DNA from 2 places in the Streptomyces sp. Je 1-4 4N24 genome. Region 1 is predicted to be linked to the other one. Evidence: riboswitches for the same ligand, from Rfam matches in the RefSeq annotation. Region 1 holds a riboswitch; the other holds the start of a gene.
The links. A riboswitch is a leader RNA that binds a small molecule or an ion and turns the genes downstream of it on or off. The one in region 1 is predicted to bind S-adenosylmethionine.
Positions count from the first base shown of each region.

Region 2: it holds a riboswitch for S-adenosylmethionine, as region 1 does, so the genes downstream of both, SLV14N_RS29060 (aminotransferase class V-fold PLP-dependent enzyme) here and thrC (threonine synthase) in region 1, are expected to answer to the same signal.

Region 1 covers NZ_CP110836.1:3,739,371-3,745,244, reverse strand. Annotated here, with positions in the region: gene SLV14N_RS15960 (GntR family transcriptional regulator) at 1-721, shown strand, start outside; gene SLV14N_RS15955 (glucosyl-3-phosphoglycerate synthase) at 743-1,705, opposite strand; SAM riboswitch class I at 1,878-2,038, shown strand; gene thrC (threonine synthase) at 2,056-3,339, shown strand; gene SLV14N_RS15945 (MoaD/ThiS family protein) at 3,418-3,696, shown strand; gene SLV14N_RS15940 (cold-shock protein) at 4,120-4,323, shown strand; gene groL (chaperonin GroEL) at 4,638-5,874, shown strand, end outside.
Region 2 covers NZ_CP110836.1:6,662,246-6,668,119, reverse strand. Annotated here, with positions in the region: gene SLV14N_RS29080 (NYN domain-containing protein) at 1-893, opposite strand, end outside; gene SLV14N_RS29075 (hypothetical protein) at 912-1,151, opposite strand; gene SLV14N_RS29070 (rhomboid family intramembrane serine protease) at 1,445-2,125, shown strand; gene SLV14N_RS29065 (Lrp/AsnC family transcriptional regulator) at 2,122-2,403, shown strand; gene SLV14N_RS29060 (aminotransferase class V-fold PLP-dependent enzyme) at 2,944-4,311, opposite strand; SAM riboswitch class IV at 4,482-4,599, opposite strand; gene trpD (anthranilate phosphoribosyltransferase) at 4,691-5,755, opposite strand.

The DNA of each region.
Region 1 (5,874 bases):
CCGGATCGCCGACGCGCTGAAGCGGGCGATCACAGCGGGGGAGTTCCGGCCCGGTGACCGGCTGCCCGGAGAGAACGACCTGATGGACCGGCACGGAGTGGCCCGGATGACGGCGCGTCAGGCACTCGGCGTTCTCACCTCCGAGGGGCTCGCCGAGGCCCGTAAGGGCGCCGGTGTCTTCGTGCGGGACTTCCAGCCGATCCGGCGCCGGGGTGTTCCGCGGCTGGCCCGGGAGCAGTGGGGTCAAGGGCAGTCGGTCTGGGCGGCCGACGTCCCGGAGCGTGATCTGGTGGTGGACGAAGTCACCGTCGACGAGGAGCAGGTATCAGGCGATGTCGCGGCGCGGTTGGACATCGCGCCCGGAGACGCTGTCACCGTGCGGCGCCGTCGGTTCGTGCTCGACGGTAAGCCAGTGCTGCTGTCCACCTCCTACCTCCCCGCCGCTCTTGTCGCGGGATCGGCGATCACGCAGCCGGACGCCGGGGCGGGCGGCACGTACGCCCGGCTCGCCGAGCTGGGCGCGGCTCCCGCCCGTTTCCGGGAAGAGATGCGCTCACGCATGCCGGCGTCGGAGGAGGCCGACCGGCTGCGCCTTCCGGCGGGCACGCCCGTCATTCTCATCAGCCGCACGGCCATGACCGCGGACGGGCGCACCGTAGAGGTCAACGAGATGATCCTCGACTCGTCCGCCTACGTGCTGGAGTACGACTTCGACGCCTGAGTGCTCAGGCCGCGAGAGCGCTCACGCCGCCCGCCGCTCCGCGTACTCCGGGATTTCGGCCATTGGGGGGCGTTCCTCGGTGTCCACTTCCGTTGTGCGGGGGACGAAGCCCTCGTCGCCGCGGTCGAACTGGGTGAGGCGGGGGCGGACCAAGTGGCCGCGGGTCAGGCGTAGTTGTGCGGTGCGGTAGATGGCGGCGGCCATTCGGCCCAGGGCCTGGCCGTCCTGGTGGCGGTGTTTGCGTACGCCGACGTCCACCTGGGCGAGGGCGTCGAGGCCGACGGTGTGCAGGGCGTCGACGAGCAGGCCGAGCTCCACGCCGTAGCCGACCGGGAACGGCAGGCGTTCCAGGAGGGAGCGGCGGGCCGCGTACTCGCCGCCCAGGGGCTGGACGAAGCCGGCCAGCTGCGGCCAGTGGAGATTGAGGAGGGGGCGGGCGACCAGCTCCGTCACCCGGCCGCCCTGTCCGGCCCCGGCGCCTTCGCCGGCGGTCTCCAGCGGGCGGTCGTACATCGCCTTCACGAACTGGATGTCCGGATCCGTCAGCAGCGGGCCGATGATCCCGGAGACGAAGGCGGAGGAGAATTCGCGCAGGTCGGCGTCGATGAAGCAGATGATGTCGCCGGTGGTGGCCAGCAGGGAGCGCCAGAGCACCTCGCCCTTGCCGGGCAGCGCGGGCAGGCGCGGGAGGACGCTGTCGCGGGACACGACCCGGGCGCCGGCCGCCGCCGCGACCTCGGCGGTGCGGTCGGTGGAGCCGGAGTCCAGCACCACCAGCTCATCGACGAGCGGGACCGTGTCGGTCATCAGCTCGGCGCGGATCACTGACACGATCGCCCCGACGGTGGCCTCCTCGTCGAGCGCGGGCAGTACGACGCTGACCGTACGACCCGTCTGGCGCTTAGCCTCCAGCAGCTGCCCCAGCGGGCGGTCCGCGGCGGACCAGGAGTGGCTGCTCAGCCAGCCCTCCACCTCTTCCAGCACGTCTACGACTCCTCGGTCGCCGCCCGATCGGCGGTCTGTGTGATCCATCTCGCGGTTCGGACGACTATCTCAACTGTCAGTGCCTTCGGTTACAGTCTTGAACAACGCGGATGACCGTCGCATGTCGGGGTCGCCGCGCCACAAACGCCTGGGTTTCGGCCCAGCGCCATACCGCTCATCCAGAGGGGCAGAGGGATACGGCCCGTTGAAGCCCCGGCAACCCTCCAGCCGGTCTTGCCGCCAGGACGCTCATGTCCAGCGCGCGTGAGGCTCCCGGCTAGGGAAGGTGCCAAATCCGTCTCGTGGCGAGATTCGTCGCGAGGAAGATGAGGAGAAAGGGCCTCGCCTCCATGGCTGTGCAAGTCACCGAAAACACCCCCACCGTCGCTCTGGGTCCCGCCGCCGCCCTGTCCTGCCGCGAGTGCGGACAGCGCTTCGCGCTCGGCCCGATCTTCGCGTGCCAGGAATGTTTCGGGCCGCTCGAAGTCGCGTACGACCTGCCGAGCGGCGACCCGGAGAGCCTGCGGAAGCAGATCGAGGCCGGTCCGAACAACATCTGGCGCTACGCCCCGCTGCTGCCCGTCCCCACCGACGTGGCCGACAAGCCCAACCTGAACCCCGGCTTCACCAAGCTCGTCCAGGCCGACCGGCTCGCCGCCGAGCTGGGCGTCACCGGCGGGCTGTACGTGAAGGACGACTCGGGCAACCCGACGCACTCCTTCAAGGACCGCGTCGTGGCGATCGCCGTCGAGGCAGCCCGCGCCTTCGGCTTCACCACCCTCTCCTGCTCCTCCACCGGCAACCTCGCCGGTGCGGTCGGCGCCGCGGCCAGCCGGGCCGGTTTCAAGTCCTGTGTGTTCATCCCGCACGACCTGGAGGCCGGCAAGGTCGTCATGGCTGCGGTCTACGGCGGTGACCTGGTCGGCATCGAGGGCAACTACGACGACGTCAACCGCTTCTGCTCGGAGCTCATCGGCGACCCGCTGGGCGAGGGCTGGGGCTTCGTCAACGTCAATCTGCGGCCGTACTACGGCGAGGGTTCCAAGACGCTCGCCTACGAGATCTGCGAGCAGCTGGGCTGGCGGCTCCCGGACCAGATCGTCATCCCGATCGCGTCCGGCTCCCAGCTCACGAAGATCGACAAGGGGCTCAAGGAGCTGATCGCCCTCGGCCTGGTCGAGGACAAGCCGTACAAGATCTTCGGCGCCCAGGCGGAGGGCTGCTCGCCGGTGTCCACGGCCTTCAAGGCCGGACATGAGGTCGTGCGCCCGCAGAAGCCGAACACCATCGCCAAGTCGCTGGCGATCGGCAACCCGGCCGACGGGCCGTATGTGCTCGACATCGCGCGCCGTACGGGCGGTGCCGTGGAGGATGTCAACGACGAGCAGGTGGTCGACGCGATCAAGCTGCTGGCCAGGACGGAAGGGATCTTCGCGGAGACCGCGGGCGGAGTGACCGTCGGCGTGACCAAGAAGCTGATCGAGGACGGTCTGCTCGACCCGTCCCTGACCACCGTCGTCCTGAACACCGGTGACGGCCTCAAGACACTCGACGCGGTCGCCCCGACCTCCGGGCCCACGGCCACGATCCGTCCGAACCTGGACGCGTTCCGCGCGGCCGGCCTGGACAGCTGAGGCCGACGGCCCGTCCGGTGGACGAGGCCGCGCCCCAGCCCCCCGAACTCGTACCCCGTACCCCTGGAAGGCAGAACCATGAGCGTCAAGGTCCGCATCCCCACCATCCTCCGCACGTACACCGGTGGCCAGGCCGAGGTCCCCGCCGAGGGCGCGACCCTCTCCGAGGTGATCGCCGACCTGGAGCAGAACCACCAGGGCATCGCGGCCCGTGTGCTGGACGACGCCGGCAAGCTGCGCCGCTTCGTGAACGTGTACGTCAACGACGACGATGTGCGCTTCGAGCAGGGCCTGGAGACGCCCACCCCGGACGGCGCCGGCATCTCGATCATCCCGGCCGTGGCCGGCGGCTGCTGATTTGCGCCAACTCTTCTCCTGCATGACCGGAATTGCCCCGTCCGCCAGAAAGCGGACGGGGCAATTCCGTGTTGTGAAAGGAGATACCATTGGGGTGATCCCCCTCCGGATATCACCGTGAGCGTGCCGAACGCATATGTGTTCGCGGTCAGTTGTGTCCAAAGTGTGGGCGGTATTTGTCGCCTAGGTGCGCTATGCCCGGCCCGACTTGCCCTGGAGAACCAGGATTTCGCCGCATATTGCCGATTCTCCGGCGCCAGATTTCTCGTCCGATTGACCTGTTGCTCTGGGCATCTGTGCAGATACATTCAGCGGCGGTCGACGCGTTCCGGCGCACACCCCACGGGCCTTTCGCGGGGTGAGGTCTGACCCGGGTCCGCGGAGTGCGGTCCTGCGCAAGGGCCAGTAATAGGGGAGTTAGGCATGGCTCAGGGCACCGTCAAGTGGTTCAACGCGGAGAAGGGGTACGGCTTCATCGCGGTCGACGGTGGTGCGGATGTTTTCGTCCACTACAGCGCGATCCAGATGGACGGCTACCGCACCCTTGAGGAGGGTCAGCGAGTCGAGTTCGAGATCTCGCAGGGCCAGAAGGGGCCGCAGGCGGACATGGTCCGGGTGGCCGGCTGAGGCGCCGACCAACTGCTGCGTGAGGAAGGCCCGTACCCCTGAGGGGGGTACGGGCCTTCGACTGTGCGCCCCCCCGGTCGGCCGCCTTCTGTTGTCAGCCGGGTGGGCGGGGCGCCCTCCGGGCGCTTGCACTCGCACCCCACGAGTGCTAATCATTGGCGTTAGCACTCTCCCAGTGAGAGTGACAAGAAGGACCGGGTCGGTGAGGCCCGCAGACCGCGTGGGGCAAGGAACCACACAGGTCTGCAGGTCGTCCGTCGCGGGCGCCAGCGCGGTCCGGAGCAATCCACCCCAGTCCGGGAGGACCACTTCACATGGCCAAGATCATCGCGTTCGACGAGGAGGCACGGCGCGGTCTCGAGCGCGGGATGAACCAGCTCGCCGACGCCGTCAAGGTCACCCTCGGCCCCAAGGGCCGCAACGTCGTCCTCGAGAAGAAGTGGGGCGCCCCCACGATCACCAACGATGGTGTTTCCATCGCCAAGGAGATCGAGCTCGAGGACCCGTACGAGAAGATCGGCGCCGAGCTGGTCAAGGAGGTCGCGAAGAAGACGGACGACGTCGCCGGTGACGGCACGACGACCGCGACCGTCCTGGCCCAGGCTCTGGTCCGCGAGGGCCTGCGCAACGTCGCCGCCGGCGCCAACCCGATGGCCCTCAAGCGCGGTATCGAGCGTGCCGTCGAGGCCGTCTCCGCCGCCCTGCTGGAGCAGGCCAAGGACGTGGAGACCAAGGAGCAGATCGCTTCGACCGCCTCCATCTCCGCCGCTGACACCCAGATCGGCGAGCTGATCGCCGAGGCCATGGACAAGGTCGGCAAGGAAGGCGTCATCACCGTCGAGGAGTCCCAGACCTTCGGTCTGGAGCTGGAGCTCACCGAGGGTATGCGCTTCGACAAGGGCTACATCTCGGCGTACTTCGCCACCGACATGGAGCGTATGGAGGCGTCGCTCGACGACCCCTACATCCTCATCGTCAACTCCAAGATCGGCAGCGTGAAGGACCTGCTGCCGCTCCTGGAGAAGGTCATGCAGTCCGGCAAGCCGCTGCTGATCATCGCCGAGGACGTCGAGGGCGAGGCCCTGTCGACCCTGGTCGTCAACAAGATCCGTGGCACCTTCAAGTCCGTCGCCGTCAAGGCCCCGGGCTTCGGTGACCGCCGCAAGGCCATGCTCGGCGACATCGCCATCCTCACCGGTGGCACCGTCATCTCCGAGGAGGTCGGCCTCAAGCTGGAGAACGCCGGTCTCGAACTGCTCGGCCGCGCCCGCAAGGTCGTCATCACCAAGGACGAGACCACCATCGTCGACGGTGCCGGCGACAGCGAGCAGGTCCAGGGCCGCGTCAACCAGATCCGTGCCGAGATCGAGAACAGCGACTCGGACTACGACCGCGAGAAGCTCCAGGAGCGTCTGGCGAAGCTGGCCGGCGGCGTGGCCGTCATCAAGGCCGGTGCCGCCACCGAGGTCGAGCTCAAGGAGCGCAAGCACCGCATCGAGGACGCCGTTCGCAACGCGAAGGCGGCCGTCGAGGAGGGCATCGTCGCCGGTG
Region 2 (5,874 bases), 2.9 Mb from region 1:
GTGTCCGCAGGGTGGACGTTCGCGGGCGGCAGGGCCAGTTCGCGGCGCAGCCCCTGCGCCGCGTCCAGGACCGTGTCCAGCAGCAGGCGCAGCCGCATGTCCTCGACGCTGCGGCCCTCACGGGCGGCCCGCCGACTGGTCTCCAGCGCCGTCTCGGCCTCGGCGATCCGGCCCTTGAGCCGGCGCACTTCGCTGTCCGCGGTGGTCTTCTCCGTGGCCGCCCGGTCCCGCGCCTCCGTCAGCGCTGCCTCGGCCTTGCGGACCGCGGCCTCACCGCGCTTGACGTCGCTGAGCGCACTGCGCAGCTTGCGCCGCAGCGACTCGTTCTCCTTGCGGACGGCGTCCAGGTCCACCCGGATCCGGTCGGCCTCCGTACGGGCCTCGCCGCGCGCCTGCGCCAGCTCCTCGCGCAGGCGGGCCAGCTCCTGTTCGGCCTCCTCGCCGGCCCGCTCGGCGCGCGCCCGCTGGGCCTCCTCACCGGCCGCCGCAACGAGCTTGACCCAGCCCTCGGGCCGCAGCACATAGGCCGCCGCCGCGACATCGAGCGGATCGGCGGCCGCGGGCGGGGTGCCGTGCTCCAGCGCCGCGGTGAGTTCCGGCTGCGCCTCACGCAGCTTGCCCGCGATCCGCTGCCGGAAGACCGCGTCGCTCTCCAGCGCCGCGGCCATCGCGTTTCCGGCGAATTTGGCCCGACGAGTCGGGGTGAACCGGGCGTACTGCCGCAGCGGGGGCGGGAGTTCGGCGACCGTCAGCGCGCCGAACGACTCCGCGGTGAGCGCCACGACGCGGCGCCGTACGCCCTCGGGCAGCGGTCGGTCGAGCACCTCGTCCGCCGCACCCTCAGGTGCGTCGTCACGCTGGGCCCCCGGCTCCCCTTCTGGACGGTCCACCACGGCTGCATCGCTCCGATCTCAGGCGTTCGCGCCCGGACGGTCCACCAGCTCGATCTGGTCGACCGCGTTGCACCAGCGGCAGCGCACGGACTCGATGCTCTCACTGAGGACCTCGCGCTCCTCCACCTTCGGGTCCCCGGCCAGGTCCAGGTGGACGTACTCCACCACCTTCGACTGGCGGGTCACGTCGAAACGCGTGAGGTTGCCGCACAGTGTGCAGCGCCACCGGGTTCCGGCCGTCGGCAGGGGAACAGCCATCGTGTCGTCCTCTTTCGTGCTCATCGTCATGTGCTGCTGCGCGGTTCACGCGGTGCGCCGTCGGACTGCGGAAGTACGCAAAGTACTGCCTGTAACCCTACGGCCTGACGGGGGGCCGGTGCGGGCCCCGCCCAGGTGACGGGACACGGCGAGGCACTCTGTCCCCATTGCCCGCATTGAGTCATGATCACTTCATGACGGCGCCGGCCCCCTCACCCCGTTCTCCCCGCTCGTCCGGTCTCCTCCCCCGCCGTCCGCACCCCACCCGGTCCTTGACCGCGGTGTTCTCGCGGATGACGAATGTGCTGATCGGCCTGTGCTGTGCGGTCTTCGTGCTCGGCCCCGCCTCCGGCCTGAACCGGATATACGGCACCGGCGATGCCCTGCTGAAGGCCCAGACCGCCTATTACGAGCGGTGGGGCGTGATCCCGCTGGATCTGTGGAGCGGCTCGGTACGGGCGCTGATCACCCCGCTCACCGCACTGTTCGTGCACGGCAGCTGGCTGCACCTGCTCGGCAACATGCTGTTCCTGTACGTCTTCGGCGCGATGGCCGAGGCACGCATGGGCCGGCTGCCGTTCACCGCCTTTTACCTCATCATCGGCTACCTGGCGCTGCTCGGCTACGCGGCCGCACACGCCGGCTCGGGCCAGACGCTGGTGGGTGCCTCCGGCTCCATCTCCGGCGTACTGGGCGCCTTCCTCTACCTGTTCCCCACGGCCCGGGTCACCAGCCTCTTCCCGTTCCTCTTCTTCCTGCCGCTGCGCTTTCCCGCCTGGATCGTGCTGCTCTTCTGGTTCGCCCTGCAGTGGCAGGCCGCGCAGGACGACCCCCGCGGTCCGGGCGTCGCCTACCTCGCCCATGTCATCGGCTTCGCGCTCGGCTTCCTCTACGCATGGGCCCGCTACGGGAGGGATAGTGTGGGAGCCACCAGGGCGAACGACCGGGCGACCGAGGAAGAGAGCCAGCCGTGATCACGTCGATCGTGCTCATCAAGACCAGCGTGGACCAGATCCCGGAGATCGCCGAGAAGATCGCCGCACTGGACGGGGTCAGCGAGGTCTACTCGGTCACCGGGGCCCACGACCTGATCGCCATGGTGCGGGTCGCCGCCCACGACGACCTCGCGGACGTCATCCCCGGCCGCATCAGCAAGATCCCCGGCGTCGCCGCCACGGAAACGCATATTGCGTTCCGCACGTATAGCCAGCATGACCTTGAGGCCGCCTTTGCGATTGGGCTGGAGGCCTAGCCCGTTCGCTGCGCTTTGCCTTCGGGCCCACGTTTTCGGCTGTCCCGCCGTGAGGGTTGCTCGCCGTTTGTTGCCCGCTGCGCGGTGCCCTGCGCTGCGCTTTGCCTTGGGCCCACGCTTTTGGCTGTCCCACCGTTGCGCCTGGCGGCGGGCGGGTCCGCTGCGCGGGGCTGTCGGGGTGCGGTGACGGACCTCCGCGGGTGGGTGTCCGGACTGCTTCGCTTTACGTCCGGACACCCACCCGCTCCGGCCCGTCCCCTCCCGTGAGGGGGATGAATAAACCTCGGTGGGAGTGCACGCCGGTGGTCCGCTGCTCCTCGCGAAGCAGGAGTGATTCGTCCTACGGACGCCCGCCCCCACCCACCGCCACTACTCCCCCAACGGGAGGGGACGGGCCGGAGGGGCCGGTGTGTGGGACGTAAAGCGAAGCAGTCCCACACACCGGCCCCGGAGGCCCGTCACCGCACCCGACAACCACCCAGCCCGCCGCAGGCGCAACGGCGAACAACCCCCACGGCGGAACAGCCAACAACGTGGGAATTATGCGGGCACACAACGCCCGCTTTCCGTGCGGTAGTTCCAGCGGGCGCCATGCGTCACCAGTTCCCTGACCGCTCGCACGAAGCGGTCAACGTGCTCATCCGGCGTGCCAACGCCCAGGCTGACGCGGATGGCGTTGAGGGACTTTTCGCCGGGGGCCGCGTCGGGGGCGCCGCACTCGCCGGGGTCCTGGGGCTCGCTGCCGAGGAGGGTGCGGACGAGGGGGTGGGCGCAGAAGAGGCCGTCGCGGACGCCGATGCCGTACTCGGCCGACAGCGCGGCCGCGAAGTGGGAGCTGTTCCAGCCCTCGACGACGAAGGAGAGGACGCCCACCCGTGCGGCGTCCTCGCCGAAGAGGGAGAGCACGGTGACCTCGGGTACGTCGGCCAGGCCGGCGCGGAGGCGGGCGATCAGCTCCTGTTCGCGGGCGACCAGGCCGTCGAAGCCGGCCTCGGTCAGGGCCTGGCAGGCCGAGGCAATCGCGTAGGCGCCGATGACGTTGGGCGAACCGGCCTCGTGCCGGGCCGCGGTGGTGTGCCACTCGACGTCCACCCCGCCGTCCGTGCGCCGGGAGACCTTGCGGCTGGCGCCGCCGCCCGCCAGGTACGGGTCGGCGTCCCGCAGCCAGTCCGCGCGGCCGGCCAGCACCCCGGCGCCGAACGGCGCGTACAGCTTGTGGCCGGAGAAGGCGACCCAGTCCACGTCCAGTTCCCCGAGGTCCACCGGGTGGTGCGGGACGAGCTGCGCCGCGTCCAGCACGATCCGGGCGCCGTGCGCATGCGCGGCGGCCGCCAGCTCCTGCACCGGCCACAGCTCGCCGGTCACATTCGACGCACCGGTCACACAGACCAGCGCCGGGCCGTACGGCTCGCGTGTGGCCAGCGCCTTCTCCAGGGTGTCCACCGCCTGCTGCGGGGTGCGCGGGGCGTTGAGGTAGGTCACCTCGACATCGGGGCGCTGCTCCCACGGCAGCAGCGAGGCGTGGTGCTCGGTCTCGAAGACGAACACCCGGGTGCCCTGCGGGAGTACGGCGGCGAGCAGGTTCAGCGAGTCGGTGGTGGAGCGGGTGAAGACGACCTGGTCCTCGGCCCGGCAGCCGAGGAACTCCGCAATGGTGCGGCGGCTGTTCTCGAAGAGGTCGGTGGACAGCTGCGAGAGGTAGCCGGCGCCGCGGTGCACGCTGCCGTAGTACGGGGCGTAGGCCGCCACGTCGTCCCAGACCCGCTGGAGCGCGGGGGCGCTGGCGGCGTAGTCCAGCGCGGCGTAGTCGACCTCGCCGCCGGTCACGAGCGGGACGAGGACATCCCGGCCCAGGACCGGCAGCGGGGCACAGACGGAACGGTCGGCGGCAACGGCGGAAACAGACATGGCGAACTCCCGTGAGAGGTAAGCGAATTCGCTGCGGGCGGGGGCGCGGAAGGGCGCGCCGGGGCACCGCGGCGGGAAAGGAAAAGGGATGCGGAAAAGGGGCCGTCGGGCCCTAGCGCATTCGCTGAATCACGGAGGTTCTCCCTCGGGGACCAGGATCCCTGGCGAGGGATCCGCGCTTGCCGCAGACCTCGCTGCCTACGGCCTGGTCATCACCCGGGGCACCCCGCCACGGAAGGAGGGTTGCCGGACAGCGGGCCGGGGCCTGCATCGCTGTCACTCGTGACCTGGGCAGAATCATGCCACACGGGCAAAGAGGCGCAAGGCCCGGTCCGTATGACGGACTGAGCCTTGCGTCACACCCTGCGTCACCGCGCGCTCATGTGTTGCTGGCGGCCACCCAGCGCTCCAGCGCCCGCTTGGCCGCCCCGGAGTCGATGGAGGCGGCGGCCCGCTCGATCCCGGCCCGGATCTGCTCGGCCAGCGGAGCGTCGGCCGGCTCCAGTGCGACCAGCGCCGCAGCGGAGTTCAGCAGCACCGCGTCGCGCACCGGGCCGGTCTCGCCGTCCAGCAGCCGGCGGGCCACATCCGCGTTGTACGAGGCGTCCGCCCCACGCAGCGCTTCCACCGGCACCAGGGGGATCCCCACGTCCCGGGGGTCGAAGGGCTCCTCGCACACCGTGCCGTCCCGGACGATCCACACCCGGGAGGTCGCGGTCGTGGTCAGCTCGTCCAGGCCGTCGTCGCCGCGGAAGACCAGCGCCGACGAGCCGCGCTCGGCGAGCACCCCGGCCAGGATCGGCGCCATCCGGGCGTCCGCGACACCGGTCGCCTGGGCGCGGACCTTCGCGGGGTTGGTCAGCGGGCCCAGCACATTGAAGGTCGTACGGATACCGAGCTGGGCACGGGCGTTGGCGACATGCCGCAGCGAGGGGTGGAACTTCACCGCGAAGCAGAAGGTGATGCCCGCTTCCTGGGCGACCTCGGTGACCCGCTGCGGGGTGAGGTCGAGATTGACCCCGAGCTTCTCCAGGACGTCGGAGGCACCGCTGGCCGAGGAGGCGGCGCGGTTGCCGTGCTTGACGACCTTGGCGCCGGTGCCGGCGACCACGATCGAGGACATCGTGGAGATGTTGACGGTCTTGGCGCCGTCGCCGCCGGTGCCGACGATGTCCACGCTGGGGCCCGGCACCTCGATCAGCCGGGCGTGCGCGTACATGGTGCGCACCAGGCCGGAGATCTCGGCGACGGTCTCGCCCTTGGCGCGCAGCGCGACCGCGAACCCGGCGATCTGGGCGTCGCTGGCCTCGCCCCGCATGATCTTGTCCATCGCCCAGGCCGTGTCGTCCGCGCTGAGGTCACGGCCGGCGAGCAGGGCGTTGAGGAGGTCCGGCCAGGTGTGGGCCGCCACGCTGTCGCCGCCAACCGGGGTCACAACGTTCATGGTCCACACTCCTGGATTGTCTCCTGCTTATGCCGTCACCCTATCGAGCCGCCGGGCACGCCGGAGGGCCCCGTCCGATCATCGGACGGGGCCCTCTGGGTGGCGTACTCCCTACGGTG